2 regions of the Kribbella sp. NPDC051770 genome follow, and region 1 is predicted to be linked to the other one. Evidence: predicted binding sites of a transcription regulator. Region 1 holds the regulator's gene; the other holds the start of a gene.
The links. The regulator HrcA, encoded in region 1, represses chaperone genes, less so after heat shock. The targets are predictions, from matches to a motif close to TTGGCACTCGNNNNNNNCGAGTGCCAA.
Positions count from the first base shown of each region.

Region 2: the regulator HrcA is predicted to act here: its motif matches at 7,156-7,182, upstream of groES (co-chaperone GroES).

Region 1 is NZ_JBFAYT010000009.1:130,693-139,889, reverse strand. Features, by position in the region: gene AB0M01_RS27905 (PhoH family protein) at 1-339, opposite strand, end outside; gene AB0M01_RS27900 (hypothetical protein) at 530-1,036, opposite strand; gene AB0M01_RS27895 (SigE family RNA polymerase sigma factor) at 1,251-1,775, shown strand; gene AB0M01_RS27890 (Gmad2 immunoglobulin-like domain-containing protein) at 1,772-2,884, shown strand; gene AB0M01_RS27885 (SAM-dependent methyltransferase) at 2,890-3,537, opposite strand; gene AB0M01_RS27880 (16S rRNA (uracil(1498)-N(3))-methyltransferase) at 3,543-4,268, opposite strand; gene dnaJ (molecular chaperone DnaJ) at 4,276-5,418, opposite strand; gene hrcA (heat-inducible transcriptional repressor HrcA) at 5,453-6,472, opposite strand; gene AB0M01_RS27865 (Gfo/Idh/MocA family oxidoreductase) at 6,569-7,672, opposite strand; gene AB0M01_RS27860 (ThuA domain-containing protein) at 7,657-8,298, opposite strand; gene AB0M01_RS27855 (EF-Tu/IF-2/RF-3 family GTPase) at 8,432-8,788, shown strand; gene AB0M01_RS27850 (MBL fold metallo-hydrolase) at 8,811-9,197, shown strand, end outside.
Region 2 is NZ_JBFAYT010000001.1:1,366,709-1,375,905, reverse strand. Features, by position in the region: gene AB0M01_RS06575 (lipid II flippase MurJ) at 1-1,048, shown strand, start outside; gene AB0M01_RS06570 (glycosyltransferase family 4 protein) at 1,045-2,070, shown strand; gene AB0M01_RS06565 (CTP synthase) at 2,092-3,825, shown strand; gene AB0M01_RS06560 (NUDIX hydrolase) at 3,822-4,502, shown strand; gene AB0M01_RS06555 (methyltransferase domain-containing protein) at 4,660-5,823, opposite strand; gene AB0M01_RS06550 (peptidoglycan-binding domain-containing protein) at 5,846-6,442, opposite strand; gene AB0M01_RS06545 (peptidoglycan-binding domain-containing protein) at 6,525-7,037, opposite strand; gene groES (co-chaperone GroES) at 7,323-7,619, shown strand; gene groL (chaperonin GroEL) at 7,740-9,197, shown strand, end outside.

The DNA of each region.
Region 1 (9,197 bases):
CGTGTTCTTGTCGATCGCGTCCACGTAGCGCTTCTGGTTCAGCGTCTTCGGGCGGATCGTCCGGCCGCGGCTGGACAGGATGTTCTGGGTCAGCACGTCGGCCGGGCTCTCGACGGTCTCGGCCTTGATCATCGCGATGCTGCGCTCGACCGAGTCGGCGGTCAGCCCGTGACCGGTCCGGACGACGGCGATCAGCTCGTCGACCAGCCGCTCGGCCAGAGCCAGCTCGGCCGGCTCACCGTTCATCGTGATCTCGTTGCCGCGGACCATGATGTCGGCCGCGAACTCCTTCTCGATGATCCGGAGGAACTCGTCCCGGGCTCCGAGCAGCGCCACCATGTCGATGCTGTTCGGCACGACGATCTTGTGGGACGCCTTGGGCGGCTCGTTGCCGCCGGCGCGCGCCGCACCCTGGTGCGACGGCTCGATACTGCGTGGCCTGGACAGCCTTTCCTCCTGGTGCCTGGTGACGATGACCTTGTCCATGCTAGCCGTACGCTCCGACACACTCACTCGATAAAACCCGCGATCACCCGGGGGATGCGCGCTGACCAGGGGTTTTGTCCAGTTCAAGCCGGTCGTCGCGCTCGGCACGCCACCGCTCGTCGGCCCGCAGACACACCCGTACGCCGCCCGTGGCCGCCCGGAACAGCGGCTCGACGGCCGCCCGCAGCACCGCGTCAGCGCGGCTCGGGTCGCCGCGAGCCTCCTCGTACGCCGCCAGGATCCGGTACGTCGCCTCGACCGCGGCCCGCGCCGTACCGGAGCCGGCCGGGGGCTTGTCGAACTCGCTGTGATGGGTGGAGCCGAACAGCGCGAACACGTGGAGTGCGCTGACGGCTGCAGTCGGGTCACCTGCGTACACCGCGTAGTCTCGCCAGGTATGTGCTCCGCTGTAGCTGTCCTGTACCGCGTGCACGGCGGCGCCGAGGTGCCGCAGCGTGTCACCGTCCGTGGCCGCCCGCCGCAGTTGGTCGAGGACGTACTCGGCGTTGACCCGCAGGTTGTCCTCACCGCTCGCGTACGGGTTGGCCATACAGTGGGCACGCTGAACCTCGGGGTTCAGGTAGGCCGAGTGCAGGGTCGGGCCGAGGCCGGCGTACGGGATGGTGCGACCAGTGCTGGTTCCCGTGCTGCTTCATGGGGGCTCCTGAATGCGGCGTAGGTCACAGAATGAGGCCGAACTTTCCGACGGTTGTCAACCTGGGACACCGCCGACGCGTCATCGTCATGTGGCGCAACCTGCCGTGGTGTATGACGAGTCAGTGGCTCAGGAGTCCTCGTGGAGTGCCGACGAGGCGCTGACGGCTGTCTACACGGCGCACTACACGTCGTTGGTCCGCCTCGGCGCCCTGCTGCTGCGTGACCGGGGGACGGCGGAGGAGATCGTGCAGGACGCCTTCGTGGCGATGCACGCCCGCTGGCACCGGCTGCGCGACCCGCACAAGGCGCTGGCGTACCTGCGGACCGCCGTGGTGAACCGCTGCCGCTCCCGGCAGCGGCACCTGGTGGTCGTCGACAAGCACATGCCACGCTCGCTGCCCGACGAACCGAGCGCGGAGGCGGCCGTACTGCGGACCGCCGAGACCGACCGGGTGATCGAGGCGATGCGCACGCTGCCGGAGAAGCAGCGCACGGTGATGGTGCTGCGGTACTACGGCGACCTGTCCGAGGCGGAGATCGCCGAGACGATGGGGATCAGCCGCGGATCGGTGAAGAGTCATGCCGCGCGGGCGACCAAGTCGCTGCGCCAGGTCCTGGAGCAGAGCGCATGAACGACCAACCGAACAACGAGTTCGACGAGCTGATGCGGCGGGCCCTGCACAGCGAGGCCGACCGGATCGAACCCGCCGACGGGCTGCACGAGATCCAGGCCCGGGTCAGCACCGCGCGCAAGCCGGTGAACCGGCGGCCGTGGGTGCTCACCGCCGGGGCGGCCGTGGTCGGGACCGCGGCCGCGATCGGGGCGTTCGCCGTACTGAACGGGGAGAACCGGCAGGCCGGGGACAGCGAGGTCGCGGGCGCGCCGGACACAACCGCCAGCGCGACCGGTACGCCGCAGAGCCCGAAGCCGTCGGCCACGCTGCCGTCGCCGTCGGCGTACGCACCGACCGACCCCGGTACGCCGAAGGTGAAGCCGACGCAGGCCGGGAAGCTCGAGCCGGAGAGCTCGGGCGCGGTGCCGGTGTACTGGCTCGGCGCGACGGACGGCAGCAAGACCGGCGCGGGCGTGAAGCTGTACCGGACGTTCGCGCCGTTCAAGGGGCGGCCGGCGTACGCCGCGCTGCAGCTGATGACGTCGGGCAAGTCGACCGACCCCGACTACAGCTCGCCGTGGGTCGGTGCGCGGGTGTCGGAGGTCCGGCAGACCGGTTCGCTGACGACGGTCGACTTCAAGGCGCTGCCGAAGACGCGGCTCGACCCCGAGGTCGCGAACCTGGCGCTGCAGCAGCTGGTCTACACCGTGCAGGGCGCGAGCGGCGCGAGCGTGCCGGTGCAGCTGACGCTGCAGGGGCGGCCGGTCGCGCAGGTCTTCGGGACCGACATCACCCAGCAGCCGCTCGGCCGCGCGCAGGCGCTCGACGTCCAGGCGCTGATCTGGATCACCGCACCGGAGAACGACGCGGTGCTCTCGACACCGTTCAAGGTCACCGGGGTCGCGGCGGTGAACGAGGCGCAGCTGAACTGGCGGATCACGTCGGCCAGCAACCGCCGCGTCGTCGACGAGGGGACGGCGATGACGCAGGAGGCGTTCAAGTTCAGCGACTACACGTTCGTCGTCGACAAGCTGCCGGCCGGGCGCTACACGCTGGAGGTCTTCGAGGTGTCGGCCGAGGACGGGCGGCAGACGTCGACCGACACGAAGACGCTGGTGGTGAAGTAGGCCGGCTAGATCGAGTTGGCGTCGGGGCTGCGGACGAAGTCGAAGAGCTTGCGGTCCGCGTCCAGCGGCCGCGGGGCGCCGGTGAAGCGGTTGACGCCGACCGACCAGCGGACGTCGTCGGGGGCGTCGTACGAGAGCTCCTCGAAGCCCGCGGTGGTGAACCATTCACGGATGGCCGGGCAGAGGTTGGGCTCCTCGCGGGTGCGGGTCCAGATCACCGTCGCGCCGGGCGCGCAGAACTGCGGGAGGGCCATGATGGTGTTCTCGACGTCGGCGTCGGAGATGTTGCCGAAGACGCCGCAGAACAGCAGCAGGTCGGCCGGTACGGCGCCGGCGTAGGCGGCGGTCCGGCCGGCGTCGGCCTCGACGACCTCGACGCCGGTCAGGCCGTTGACCGTCGCCGCCGCGCGGGCGAGACCGGCGTTGCGGTGGTCGAGCTCGACCAGGCGGGCGGTGACGCGGCCGCGGGCCGGGTGGGTGGCGAGCACCTCGATCAGGTCACGCCCCTGGCCGGCGCAGGCGCTGACCACCGTGAAGGTGCCGTCGGGGTCGGCGTCGAGCCGGTCGCGGATCGCGCGCTGCACCGACGCCAGCCGGCGGCTCAACGGCGACGCCTCGTCCTCGTACGAGGAGTGCCACTCCAGCCAGTCCATCGAGCTCAAAGCGCGGTCCTCCAACGAGATCCAGCCAGCAGGACGGACGCCGCGGCGACGCCTGCCGTCGATGTCCTGAGCACGGTTTCGCCGAGCAGGACCGGCTCGGCTGCGAAGGTCTTCAGTTCGGCGTCGGAGATCCCACCCTCCGGCCCGACGACGATCACCACGTCACCGGTCGCCGGCGGGGTGATCGCCGCGAGCGGGGTGCTCGCCTCCTCGTGCAGGATCGCGGCGAGCTCCGCGTGCTCGACCAGCGAGGCGACGTCGCCGGTCGAGGCGATCGGCGCCACCTCGCAGAACCAGCTCCGCCGCGACTGCTTGCTCGCCTCGAACGCCCAGGCCCGCCACTTGGTGAGCGTCTTCTCGACGCGCTCGGGGTTGGCCCGGAACTGACTGCGCTCGGCGTTCCACGGCACGATCAGGTCCACGCCGACCTCGGTCAGCATCTCGACCGCGAGCTCAGCCCGCTCCCCCTTCGGCAGAGCCTGTACGACGACCAGCCGCGGCGCCGGCGCCGGCACGCTCCCCCGCCGATCGACCGCGACGGTGATCCCGGCCTTGGAGGAGGCGACCACGGCACCTTCGGCGAAGCTCCCGACCCCGTCGGTCAGCCGAACCCGCTCACCGGAGGTGATCCGGCGGACGACAGCAGCGTGCCGCCCCTCCGGACCGTCCAGGAACAGCTCTTCCCCACTCAGTTCGGTGAGGTGAAAGACCGGCAGGCCCATCGCCGGCTCAGTGGGCGCCGAAGGCGTCTCGGAGGCGGCCGAAGACGCCCTTGTGGGTGGCTTGGACCTGGCCCTGGGGGCGCTCCTCGCCGCGGGAGGCGGCCAGGTCGCGGAGCAGCTGGGCCTGGTGGTCGTCGATCTTCGTCGGGGTCTCGACGATGATCTGGACGATCAGGTCGCCGCGGCCGGCGTGCCGCAGGCGCGGGACGCCGCGGGCGGTGAGCGTCATCGCCGTACCGGACTGCGTGCCGGGGCGGATCTCCAGCGGCGTGGTCTCGCCCTCCAGCGTCGGCAGGTCGATCGTCGTACCGAGCGCGGCGGCCGTCATCGGCAGCGTGACCGTGCAGTGCAGGTCGTCGCCGTTGCGGCTGAAGATGTCGTGCGGCTCGACCTCGATCTCGACGTACAGGTCGCCGGCCGGGCCGCCGCCGGGGCCGACCTCGCCCTGGCCGGACAGCTGGACGCGGGTGCCGCTGTCGACACCGCCGGGGATCTTCACCGTGACCGTACGCCGGGAGCGCACCCGCCCGTCGCCGGAGCACTCGACGCACGGGCTCGGGATGGTGGTCCCGAAGCCGCGGCAGTTCGGGCACGGGCGCATCGTGCGCACCTCGCCGAGGAACGAACGCTGCGTGTGCGTGACCTCACCACGGCCGTGGCAGACCTCGCAGGTGACCGGCTCGGAGCCCGCCGCCGCGCCCGACCCCGAACAGGTCGGGCAGAGCACCGCGGTGTCGACCTTCAGCTCCCGCGTCGTACCGAACGCGGCCTCGCTCAGGTCGATCCGGAGCGGGATCAGCGCGTCCTGGCCGCGCCTGGTCCGCGGGCGCGGCCCGCGGGTCGCGCCGCCGGTCTGCCCGAAGAAGGCGTCCATGATGTCGGTGAAGGTGAACGCCTGGCCGAAGCCGGCGCCCGCGCCACCCGGGCCGGCGCTCGCGAACGGGTCGCCGCCGAGATCGTGGACCTGCTTCTTCTGCGGGTCGCTCAGCACCTGGAACGCGCGGCCGATCTCCTGGAACTTGGCGTGCGCGTCCTCGGAGTCGTTGACGTCGGGGTGGTACTGGCGGGCCAGCTTGCGGTAGGCCTTCTTGATCTCGTCCTGGGACGCGTCACGGCTGACGCCGAGGACGGCGTAGTAATCGGTGCTCATACTCCAGACCAGAGGTAGGGGAAACTCGAAGTGGTCATGAGTCGGCCAGGATCTGGCTGACGTAGCGCGCGACGGCGCGCACGGCGCCCATCGTGCTGGGGTAGTCCATGTGGGTCGGGCCGACGATGCCGAGGGTGGCCAGCGCCTCCGACTTGGAGCCGTACCCGGTGGCGACCACCGAGGTGGTGGCCAGCTCCTCGTACGGGTTCTCGTGCCCGATCCGGACCGTGAGGGTCTGCGGGTGGGTCGCCTCGCCGAGCAGCTTGAGCAGGATCACGTGCTCCTCGAGCGCCTCGAGCACGGGTTTCACGTTCCGCTCGAAGTCGTCGCCGTACCGGGTCAGGTTGGCCGCGCCGCCGACCGCGATCCGCTGCTCGCCCTCGTCGGTGAAGGCCTCCAGCAGCGTCGTCACGATGGCCGCGACGAACGGCCGGTCGGCGGGCGGGAAGGTCTCGGCGACGCCGGTCAGCGCGGTGGTGGCGTCGGTCAGCCGCTGGCCGGTGAGCGCGGAGTTCAGCCGGGAGCGCAGGTCGGCGACGAGCTGCTCGTCGACGTCGGCGTGTGCCTCGACGATCCGCTGCTCGACCCGGCCGGTGCTGGTGATCAGCACCAGCAGCAGCCGCCGCGGGGTCATCGTGACGACCTCGACGTGCCGCACGCTGGACCGGATCAGCGTCGGGTACTGCACGATCGCGACCTGCCGGGTGATCTGCGCCAGCAGCCGGACCGTCCGCCGGACGACGTCGTCGAGGTCGACCGCGCCGCCGAGGAACGACGAGATCGCCTTCTTCTCGGCCGCGGACAGCGTCTTGACCGTGCTCAGCTTGTCGACGAACAGCCGGTACCCGGCGTCGGTCGGGATCCGGCCGGCGCTGGTGTGCGGCTGGGTGATGTACCCCTCCTCCTCCAGCGCGGCCATGTCGTTGCGCACGGTGGCCGGGGAGACGCCGAGGTTGTGCCGGTCGACCAGGGTCTTGGAGCCGACGGGCTCGTGGGTGGCCACGTAGTCCTCGACGATGGCCCGGAGCACGTCCAGTTTGCGCTCGTCCAGCACCCGCACCACCCTCTCTCAGCATCCGCGGTCAGCAACCCGACTGGCACTCAGACAGTCCGAGTGCCAGTCTACCGACCCGCGACAGAGGTTTGCGCCTCAGGCAGTTTCGGGCGAGGCTCCCAACGGTACTGCGGCCGGTCGCTCGACCGTGCTGGTGACGTCCACCGGCTGGTCCTTGGCCGCCGCCTCGAGCAGCGACTCCAGGACGTCGAGCACGTGGAAGGCCAGCGCGCCGTCGGCGCGGTGCGGCCCCCCGGTCCGGATCGCGCGCGCCAGGTCAGCAACCCCGACACCGCGCCCCGCCCCGGCGTACCCGCCGGCCACCGGGACCTCGGTCCACTCGCGCTGGGCCGAGGTGGCGATCTCGACCGCGCCGTCGAACGCGTTCGGGTCGGGCACGGACAGGCTGCCGTCGGTGCCGTAGATCTCGATCCGGGGCAGCCGGGCGGCCCAGACGTCGAACGACATCAGCACGGTGGTCAGCGCGCCCGACTCGTGCTCGAGGATGCCGGTGACGTGCGTCGGGACGTCGACCGGGAAGGTCTCGCCGGCCCGCGGCCCGCTGTGCACCTTGCGCTCGTCCTGCGACCGGCCCGCGCGCCCGGTGACCCGGCGGACCGGGCCGAGCAGCGTGACCAGGCTGGTCACGTAGTACGGGCCCATGTCGAGCAGCGGACCGCCGCCGGGCTGGTAGTAGAACTCCGGCGCCGGGTGCCACAGCTCGTGCCCGGGCGTGACGAACGACGCACTGGCCGCCGTCGGTACGCCGATGTCGCCGCGGTCGATGACGGCCCGTGCGGTCTGGGTGCCGGTGCCGAGCACGGTGTCCGGCGCGCAGCCGATCCGCAGCCCCTTCGCCTCGGCGAGCTCGAGCAGCGGCTTGGCCTCGGCCCGGTCGACGGCCAGCGGCTTCTCGCCGTACGTGTGCTTGCCGGCCTCGAGCGCGGCCCGGTGCACCGGCGCGTGCGCGGCCGGGATGGTCAGGTTGAGCACGATCTCGACGTCCGGGTCGGCCATCAGGTCGTCCGATGACAGCGCCCGGACGCCGGGGTGCGCGTCCGCGACGGTCTGCGCCCGCGCGACGTCCAGGTCGGCGACCGCGGCGACCTCGACGCCCGGCAGCTTGGCCAGGTGGTCCAGGTAGGTGCCGCTGATCACACCGGTCCCGACAATGCCGACGCGCGTCACTTGCTCGCCCACAGCAGCCCCCGCTCGATGATCGTGCGGACCTCGGGGGTGTCCAGGTCGGCGAGGCTGTGGCCCGGCGTACAGACGAAGACCTTGCCGTCGCCCCAGGTGCGGGTCCAGACCGCCGGCATCGTCGCGCCCTCGATCCACGGGTAGTCCGGGTGCGCCCGGAAGGTCGTGGTGGCCAGCACGTTGTTGGTCGGGTCGGCGTGCACGTAGTACTGCTCGGTGTGCAGGTCGAAGTGCTCGATGCCCTCGACGATCGGGTGCTCGGCGACCACCTCGATCCGGTGGTCGACGAAACCGCCCGGGTGCGAGACGAACTGGCCGCCGGTCATGAAGCTGTAGTCGGCGTTGCTGCGGAACGAGTCGACGATGCCGCCGTGCCAGCCGGCCAGACCGGTCCCGGCCCGAACGGCCGCTTCCAGGCCCTTGGCCTCCTCGTTGGTGATCTCACCCATGCTGATGCACTGCAGCACCAGGTCGGTGCCGTCCAGGTCGAGGTACGCCGACGTGCTGTCGGAGACCGTCACCTCGAAGTCGTTGTCGCGCAGGAAGGGGATGAACAGCTCGGTCGCCTCGACCGGGAGATGACCTTCCCAGCCGCCCCGGACCACCAGTGCCCGTCGTGTCGTCACGCTGCCTGCCCTTCAGAGATCGGATCTGTTGCACCGCCTAGGCGACCCTAAGCGCGCCGATCGTGGCCTACAAGCCCCTTTCCAGCCGGTGGATATCGTTTGCCGGAACCGGCCAGGGCCTAGGCTCCCGGGCATGGGATGGAAGTTCTGGAAGAACGACGAGCGGCCGCAGGACGTCGTACCGGCGGGTGCGCCGCGGGTGCAGGACGCCGTGCCCGGCGGCGCCTCGTTCGAGCTCCGGGTCGAGGACGTGTTCTCGATCACGGGCCGCGGCACGGTGGTCACCGGACGGGTGCTGTCCGGGGTGCTGCACGTGAACGAGGAGGTCGTGATCCAGCGCGGCGGCGCCGAGGTCCGGCGGGCCGTCGTGACCGGGATCGAGATGTTCCGCAAGACGAGCAAGCAGGCGGTCGCCGGCGACAACGTCGGGCTGCTGCTGAAGGGGCTGGACAAGTCCGACGTGCAGCAGGGCGACGTACTGACCCGCTGAGCCCGCGGCTAAGGTCGGTGCCATGAGTGAGTGGACCGAGCTGGGTGATCGATGCTGGGTCCGCCGGTATCGCGAGTGGGACCTGAACGTCGGGCTGGTCGTCGGCGACGACGGCGCCCTGGTGATCGATCCGCGGGCCTCGACCGCGCAGGCCGAGCAGGTGCTGGCCGAGATCCGCGAGCTGACCGACCAGCCGGTGAAGTGGGTCGTGAACACGCACGCGCACTTCGACCACACCTTCGGCAACGCCACCTTCACCGAGGCCGCGAGCTACGCGCACGAGAACGCCGCGGCCGCGCTGGCCGAGCGCGGGCCGGCGCTGCAGGAGCACTACCGCGACCACCCGGGCACCGACCCGGCGTACCCGGACGTCCCGGCCGAGGTGCTGGCCGAGGTCGCCGCCACCGAA
Region 2 (9,197 bases), on a different contig from region 1:
CGTCGAGGCGCCCGTTGCTGACCAAGCCTCGCGCGGTGCTGCGGACCTGCTCGCCTGGGGAACCACAGCAGGCGTTCTGGCGCTGGCGCTGACCGTGCTGATCCCCATGCTCCTGCTGCGGTTGCCGCTGCGTCCGACGCTCCGGCTCGACCCAGGGGTCGGCCCGGTGCTGCGGAAGCTCGCCATGGCAGGCCTCGCCGTACTGGTTGCCCAGCAGCTCGCCTTCCTCGTCACCACCTACCTGGCCAACCACCGCGGCGTACCGGGCAGCATCGCCGTCTACACCTGGGCCAACGCGGTCTACCTCCTCCCGTACGCCGTACTGGCGGTGCCGATCACCACCGCGGTCTTCCCCAGGCTGGCAGCGGCTTTCGACGCGAAGGACGAGGCAGGCTTCGCCCTGTTCACCTCAACCTCCACGCGCGCGGTCATGCTCGCCGGAGGCGCCGGCGCCGCCCTGCTGGTCGGTACGGCGATCCCGGTCGCCCGGATCTTCGCGTACGACGACGGCCGCGTGCAGGAGGCCCAGGCGACGTCGCTGGCTCAGGGCCTGGTTGCGTTCGCTCCGGCGATCATCGGGTTCGCAGTGCTGATGCACGCGGGCCGCGTGCTCTACGCACGGCACACCGGCCGGGCGGTCGCGTTGGTGACAGGTGGCGCCTGGCTGCTCGTGGCGGTCGCTGGTCTGGTGCTGACGCTGCGCTGGGACGCCGTACCGGCTCTGGCTGCTGCCATGTCGGTGGGGATGCTCGCTGGCGCAGTTGTGCTGCTGCTGGTGTTGCAGCGGGTTGCTGGAGCTGGTGTGCTGCAGGGGTTGCCCCGCGCGACTGTGGCCGCTGTGGTCGGCGCTGCTCTGGCTGGTGCGGCCGGCTGGGTCGTGTCGCTGCCGGCTGACGACGGCGGCTGGGGGAGCGCGCTGCTGTTCGCCGTACTGTCCGGGCTGGCTGTCGTGATCGTGTACGCCGCGGTCGCCGTACTGGTCGACCGTCCGGACGCCAGGGCGCTGCTGCGCCGGGGCGTCCCAACCGTGCTGGAGGAGAAGCAATGAGGATCGGCCTGCTGCTGGCGGAGTCGCGCGGAGGGATCGGCCAGCACGTCGCCTCACTGGTCCCGCGCTACCTGGCAGCCGGTCACGAGGTCGTCGTCTGCGCACCGCCCGGCACGGCCGAGCACTTCGACTTCGGCGACGCCGCTGTCGTCGAGACCGCGGTAGGCCTGCGAGGCTCCGACCTGGTCCACGCGCACGGGTACCGGGCGGGCATGGCCGCGCTGCGCAACCGCTCGCACCTGCGGCCGCTGGTGGTCACCTGGCACAACGCGGTGATCGCGCCGGGCCCCCGTGGCCTTGTGATGCGCCTGGGACAGCGTCTGGTGGCCCGTGGCGCCGACTTGACGCTCGGAGCGTCCACTGACCTGGTCGAGCTCGCCAGACGCCTAGGAGCCCGCCAGGCGCGGCTGGCGCCGGTGGCGGCTCCAGCCATGCCGGAGATCCGTACGCCGTCCGCTGCCGTCCGCGAGGAGCTGGGGATCGGTGACGCGCCGCTGGTGCTCACCGTGGGTCGCCTGGCGCCGCAGAAGGACTACCCGACGTTGCTGTCGGTAGCGGCCGAGGTGGCGAAGACCGAACCGGGTGTGGTGTTCGCCGTGGTCGGCGACGGGCCGCTGCGGGACAACCTGCAGGCCCGGATCGATGTCGAGAGCCTGCCGGTCCGGCTGCTCGGGCACCGCGACGACGTGGCCGACCTGCTCGGCGCGGCCGACGTCTTCCTGCTCACCTCGCACTGGGAGGCCCGGGCGCTGGTGCTGCAGGAGGCGCTGCAGGCCGGCGTACCGGTGGTGGCGACGGCGGTCGGCGGCGTACCGGAGTTGGTCGGGGACGCCGCGGTCCTGGTCTTTCCCGGCGACACGCGCGGGCTCGCGGACGGCGTACGGAAACTTCTTTCCGAACCGGAAACGGCCGCTGCGAGGCGGGCAGAAGGCCTCGAGTTGGCCGCCGGATGGCCGGACGAGGACGCCGTGGCGAAGAATCTTCTCGACATCTACGCGGGGCTCGTCGCGACCACTGCTTGACAGCAGGTAGGCTGAAGGCCCGTGGACAGGGCTTCGAATTCCCAGCAGACCAAGCACGTATTCGTCACCGGCGGCGTGGCCTCCAGTCTCGGCAAGGGGCTGACAGCGTCCAGCCTCGGCAGTCTGCTGACGGCACGGGGCATCCGGGTGACCATGCAGAAGCTGGATCCGTACCTCAACGTGGATCCCGGCACCATGAACCCGTTCCAGCACGGCGAGGTGTTCGTCACCAACGACGGCGCCGAGACCGACCTGGACATCGGTCACTACGAGCGCTTCCTCGACCGCGACCTGTCGCAGGTCGCGAACGTCACCACCGGCCAGATCTACAGCTCGGTGATCGCCAAGGAGCGGCGCGGTGAGTACCTGGGCGACACCGTCCAGGTGATCCCGCACATCACCAACGAGATCAAGGACCGGATGCTGGCGATGGCCGGTCCGGACGTCGACGTGGTGCTGCACGAGATCGGCGGCACCGTCGGCGACATCGAGTCGCTGCCGTTCCTCGAGGCCGCCCGTCAGGTCCGGCACGACGTCGGCCGCGACAACGTGTTCTTCCTGCACATCTCGCTGGTGCCGTACATGGCGCCCAGCGGTGAGCTGAAGACCAAGCCGACCCAGCACTCGGTGGCCGCGCTGCGCTCGATCGGTATCCAGCCCGACGCGATCGTCTGCCGTGCCGACCGGCCGATCCCGGACGCGGTCAAGCGCAAGATCTCGCTCATGTGCGACGTCGACGTCGAGGCCGTGGTGGCCGCCGTCGACTCGCCGAGCATCTACGACATCCCGAAGGTGCTGCACTCCGAGGCGCTCGACGCGTACGTCGTACGGCGGCTGAACCTGCCGTTCCGCGACGTCGACTGGACCCGCTGGGACGAGCTGCTCCGGGTCGTGCACCACCCGAAGGACCAGGTCACCGTCGCGCTGGTCGGCAAGTACATCGACCTCCCGGACGCGTACCTGTCGGTCGCCGAGGCGCTGCGCGCCGGCGGTTTCGACAACGACGCCAAGGTGCAGCTGCGCTGGGTCGCCTCCGACGAGGCGGCCACCCCGGAGGCCGCCGCGAAGCTTCTCGGCGACGTGGACGCGGTCTGCATCCCCGGTGGGTTCGGCGTCCGGGGCATCGAGGGCAAGATCGGCGCGATCCGCTACGCCCGCGAGGCCGGGATCCCGATCCTCGGGCTGTGCCTGGGCCTGCAGTGCATGGTGATCGAGGTCGCCCGCGACCTGGCCGGCCTGGACGAGGCGAACTCCAGCGAGTTCGACCCGGACGCCGCGCAGCCGGTGGTCGCGACGATGGAGGAGCAGAAGCACATCGTCTCCGGCTCCGGTGACCTCGGCGGCACGATGCGGCTCGGCCTCTACCCGGCGAACCTGGCCGACGGCTCGATCGTCCGCGACCTGTACGGCGCTCCGTCGGTGCAGGAGCGGCACCGGCACCGCTACGAGGTCAACAACGCCTACCGGGACAAGCTGGAGACCGCCGGGCTGGTGTTCTCCGGGCTGTCGCCGGACAACGAGCTGGTCGAGTTCATCGAGCTGGACCGCGACAAGCACCCGTTCTTCGTGGCCACCCAGGCGCACCCGGAGCTGCGGTCGCGGCCGACCAAGCCGCACCCGCTGTTCTCCGGGCTGATCGCCGCCGCCCTGGTGCGGCAGCGTGAGTCCCGGCTGCCGGTCGAGGAGGTCCCCGCGGCGGCCAAGGAGGTCAAGGAGCCGGTGAAGGCCGGCGCCGCGAAGGCCAAGACCCGATGACGCAGTCCGGTACGCCGGACGCGGCGGGGGAGCCGGCCGAGCTGCGGTTCGGGGCCGGGCTGGTGGACGTGCCGACCTCCTGGGAGGTCAGCACGTCGGAGACCGTGCACGCCACCGGTCGCGTGATCTCCGTACGGCGGGACCAGGTGGTCCCGCCTGCCGGCGGCGAGCCGTTCACGCGGGACGTGGTGGTGCACCCGGGCGCGGTCGGCGTGGTCGCGCTCGACGAGAACCACCGGATGCTGCTGGTTCGCCAGTACCGGCACCCGGTCGGCTACCGCCTGCTGGAGCCGCCCGCTGGGCTGCTCGACGTACAGGGTGAGGCGTACCGGATCGGTGCCGAGCGGGAGCTGTGGGAGGAGGCGGCGACCAAGGCCGCCGACTGGCGGGTCCTGGTGGACGCGTTCACCTCACCGGGGCTGACGACCGAGGCGGTCCGGATCTTCCTGGCCCGTGAGCTGTCGGCGGCCGACGAGGTCTACGACCGGCTGCACGAGGAAGCCGACATGGAGACGGTGTGGGCGCCGCTCGAGGACGTCGTGAAAGCGGCGCTCGCGGGCGATCTGCACAACCCGATCCTGGTGATGGGCTCGCTGGCCGCCTGGGCAGCGCTCAACGGCGACGGCTTCGACGCGTTGCGTCCCGCCGATTCCCCCTGGCCGGCCAAGGACCGCTGAGTTTCGTCGGCCGCGCGAAGCCCCGCGCCGCGCGGCCGAGCTAGTGGCGGACCTCCGGGAGTCGTCGGCAACGAGCGCAGCACCTCGCCCGTCGGCAGGCTTCCCGGAGACCCGCTCTCGTGTTCGAGTATATGTTCGAATACTCCGCGAGCGCAAGTCAGTGCGGCCGTCGGCACGAGTACGCCACGGCGTCCCGGCCGATCCGTGTCACGATCAGCGTCGCGCTCTCCGAGCCCTTCGGTGAAAGCTTTTTCCGCAGCACCGCCGGATCGAGATCGACGCCGCGCTTCTTGATCTCCAGCGTCCCGATCCCATTCGCCCGCACCCACGACTTCAGCGCTTTCTCCTTGTAGGGCAGCGTTTCCATCACCTCGTACGCCGATGCGAACGGCGTCTCGACCAGGAACGGCCCGGTCACGTAGGCGATCCGCGGGTCCAGCAACCACCCGTCCACCTCGGCGGCGACCGCCGTGACCAACCCGGCGCGCACGACCGCGCCGTCCGGTTCGTAGATGTACTGGCCGACCGGTCCGACCTCAGCCTCCGGTGCCTCGGCAACGGACGCGCCGCTTGGCAGCAGCGTCGCCCGGCGCGCAGCACCGCCGTACAGCTTGCCGGACCAGAGCGCTGCCTCCTTGACCTCGCCGGCGTCGCTCACCCACTCCGCCTCGACCCCCTCCGGTACGGCGTCGTGCGGGATCCCCGGCGCGACCTTCACGCACGCGGTGCCCTCCAGCAGCGAGGTGATGAACGACCAGGGCGGCGAGTACGCGTTGTGGTCGAACACCCGGCGGCCATCCGCCCGCCGAGCCGGATCCGCGAACACCACCTCGTACGGCGTGAGGTCCTGCTCCTCCGCGTCACCCAGCAGCACCTCGCCGGGCAGCCCCAGCGCGGACAGGTTCGCCGCAGCGGCAGCAGCCGTTGCCGGGTCTCGCTCGACGCCGGTGATGCGGAGGCCGGCGCGCGCCGCGCTGATGAGGTCGCCGCCGATGCCGCAGCCGAGGTCGATCACCGAGCTGCCGGGCAGCGCCGAGGCGATCCGGGCTGAGCGGTGTGCGGCGACCGCCGTACGGGTGGACTGCTCCAGGCCGTCCGGCGTGAAGTACATCCGGGCCGCGTCGTCCGCGCCGAACTTGGCGACCGCCCGGTGCCGCAGCGACGCCTGGGTGACCGCGGCGGTGACCACGTCCGCGTCGTACCGGCGGCGGAGCTTCTCGACCAGTTGCAGCTCACCGCCGGGGCTGTACGACGCGCAGGCTTCGGCCAGGACGTCGGAGCCCGGTGGGGTGAGCAGGGCGGCGATCGAGTCGGGTGTCACGCGCTCATTCTGCGCTGACGGCTCACAGCGAGCTGTAGCAGCCGCTGCTCCAGATGCGCTTGGCCAGGTGGTAGAGCCGCCAGTTCATCGCCGAGCGGGTCGCTGGGCCGTAGATACCGTCAGCAGCGAGCTTGTGCCGCTGCTGCACCTGCTTGACGACCGCGCGGGTGTTGCTGCCGTACACGCCGTCGACGGTGAGCTTGGAGCCGTAGCAGTAGTTCAGGTTCCGCTGGAGCGTGCGGATCGCGGTGTCCGGGTCGCCGAACGTCTCGTTGCCGCGCTGCGGGTCGTCGCCGTACATGAGGTTGCAGCGGGTGCTGCTGCTCTCCCAGACCGACGGCGCCGGTACGCCCCACCCGGCGCTGCCGACCGGAACCAGCCGAGCGCTCCGGCACTGCCCCAGCGCGGCCGCTGCCCCAGCAGCCCGTACGCCAAGGTCAGCAGCCGGCCCGGCCACCTGCTCAGGCGCCACCGCTGCCGGCCCACCAGCACCCTGCGGTGCGTCGGTGGAGTGGCCGCCACCGGCGGCAACGCCCACGGCGATCGGGCTCACCACCAGCGCGACGATCGCGACCAGGGCCTTGCCGGACGGCTTACGCACCGTGAAGGGCAGCTTCATGTGGGCTCCTTGTCTCCACACAGAACGGTCCCACGTCGTACCGCCCAGGCCCAGACCCTGGTCGCAGAAAGTACGGGCCGGGTTACAGCGGGCTGTAGCAGGCGTCGCTGGACAGGCCGAGCTTCGGGTTCCAGAGCCGCCAGTTCATCGCCGAGCGGGTGGCCGGGCCGTAGATGCCGTCGGCGGTGAGCCCGTGGCGGCGCTGGACCGCGGCGACGGCCGCCTCCGTCCTGGCGCCGTACCGGCCGTCGACGGTGAGCTTGGAGCCGTAGCAGTAGTTCAGGTTGCGCTGGAGGGTCTTGATGGCCGTCTCCGGGTCGCCGAACGGGTTGCGCGGGTCGCGGTGCGGCAGGTCGCCGGGCTTCAGGTTGCAGACGGTGCTGCTCTCCTCCCAGATCGACAGCGCCGGCACGGTCCAGCCCGCGCTGTTGACGGTCTTGTTGTAGACCTGCTGGCACTGGGTCAGCGCCTGCGTCCCGGCCGACGCGCTGGACGCGACGAAGGTCAGCGGAACGGCGGCGACGGCGGCGGCGGTGAGCACGACGGCAGTACGGCGGGTGGTGACGTGACGCCAGAACCGGCGGAGATCGGACATGGTGGATTTCCCTCCCGTGGGGGCCCGCGGGGCGGGGCCCTGTGCCGGGTGAGACGACCTGGCGGCGGGCGAAGGTTGAGTAACGGTTCGGGCCGGCGTGTTCGCCGTGGGCCGAGTTCTGGCACTCGAGTTGACCGAGTGCTAATCGCGGCCTAGATTCGGTGTTGGCACTCTCCCTGTGAGGGTGCCAGCGGCCCCGGCCCCTGACCCCCGCGACGGCAGGCGGCGGGACGGCCGTCCTGACGCACTGTGAATCATCAAGAACTCGACCGTGGAGGTCAGCAAGTGTCGGTCACGATCAAGCCGCTCGAGGACCGCGTCCTCGTTGCGCCGCTCGAAGCCGAGCAGACCACGAAGTCCGGCCTGGTGATCCCGGACACCGCCAAGGAGAAGCCGCAGGAGGGCGAGGTCCTCGCCACCGGCCCCGGCCGCATCGACGACAACGGCAACCGCGTCCCGCTGGACGTCGCCGTCGGCGACAAGGTCATCTACTCCAAGTACGGCGGCACCGAGGTCAAGTACGACGGCCAGGACTACCTGATCCTGGGCGCCCGCGACATCCTCGCCGTCGTCAGCAAGTGACGACTGCTCAGAGTTTCTGACTGACACCGCCCCGGTGCCGAACACCGGCGCCGGGGCGGAGTCGGTCCAGAACCGGCTGGGCCATTGAACGCAAGAATTCAGAGAGGGACTGGTTTTTCCATGCCGAAGATCCTCGAGTTCGACGAGAACGCGCGGCGCGCCCTGGAGCGTGGCGTCGACAAGCTCGCGAACACGGTGAAGGTGACGCTGGGGCCGAAGGGCCGCTACGTCGTGCTGGACAAGAAGTGGGGCGCCCCGACCATCACCAACGACGGTGTCACCGTCGCCCGTGAGGTCGAGCTGGACGACCCGTTCGAGAACCTTGGCGCGCAGCTGGCCAAGGAGGTGGCCACCAAGACCAACGACATCGCCGGTGACGGGACCACCACCGCCACGGTGCTGGCGCAGGCGCTGGTGCACGAGGGCCTGCGGGCCGTCGCCGCCGGGGTCAACCCGATGGGCCTGAAGAAGGGCATCGAGGCCGCCGTCGAGGCCGTTTCGGCCCGGCTGGTCGAGACCGCCCGTCCGGTCGACGACAAGGGCGACATGGCCCACGTCGCCACCATCTCCGCCCGGGACGCCGAGATCGGCGGCCTGATCGCGGACGCCTTCGACAAGGTCGGCAAGGACGGTGTGATCACCGTCGAAGAGTCGAACACGATGGGCACCGAGCTCGAGTTCACCGAGGGCATGCAGTTCGACAAGGGCTTCATCTCCCCGTACTTCATCACCGACGCCGAGGCCGGCGAAGCGGTGCTGGACGACCCGTACATCCTGATCAACCAGGGCAAGATCTCCGCCGTCGCGGACCTGCTGCCGCTGCTGGAGAAGGTCGTGCAGTCGGGCAAGACGCTGCTGATCATCGCCGAGGACGTCGAGGCCGAGGCGCTGTCGACCCTGGTGGTCAACAAGATCCGCGGCAACTTCACCTCCGTGGCCGTCAAGGCGCCGGGCTTCGGTGACCGCCGCAAGGCGATGCTGGAGGACCTGGCCGCGCTGACCGGCGCGCAGGTGATCGCTCCCGAGGTCGGGCTGAAGCTCGACCAGGTCGGCCTCGAGGTGCTCGGCACCGCGCGCCGGATCGTCGTCAGCAAGGACAACACCACCGTTGTCGAGGGCGCCGGCAAGTCCGACGAGATCGAGGCCCGGGTCAACCAGATCAAGGCCGAGATCGAGCGCACCGACTCCGACTGGGACCGCGAGAAGCTGCAGGAGCGGCTGGCCAAGCTGGCCGGTGGCGTCTGCGTGATCAAGGTCGGCGCGGCCACCGAGGTCGAGCTGAAGGAGAAGAAGCACCGCATCGAGGACGCCGTCTCGGCGACCCGCGCGGCGATCGAGGAGGGCATCGTCGCCGGTGGCGGCTCCGCTCTCGTCCACGCAGCCTCGGTGCTGGAGGACGGCCTGGGCCTGGAGGGCGACGAGCTCGCCGGCGTCCGGATCGTCAAGAAGTCGGTCGTCGAGCCGCTGCGCTGGATCGCCGAGAACGGCGGCAACGAGGGCTACGTCGTCACCGCCAAGGTCGCGGAGCTCGAGGTCGGCAGCGGCTTCAACGCCGCCACCGGTGAGTACGGCGACCTG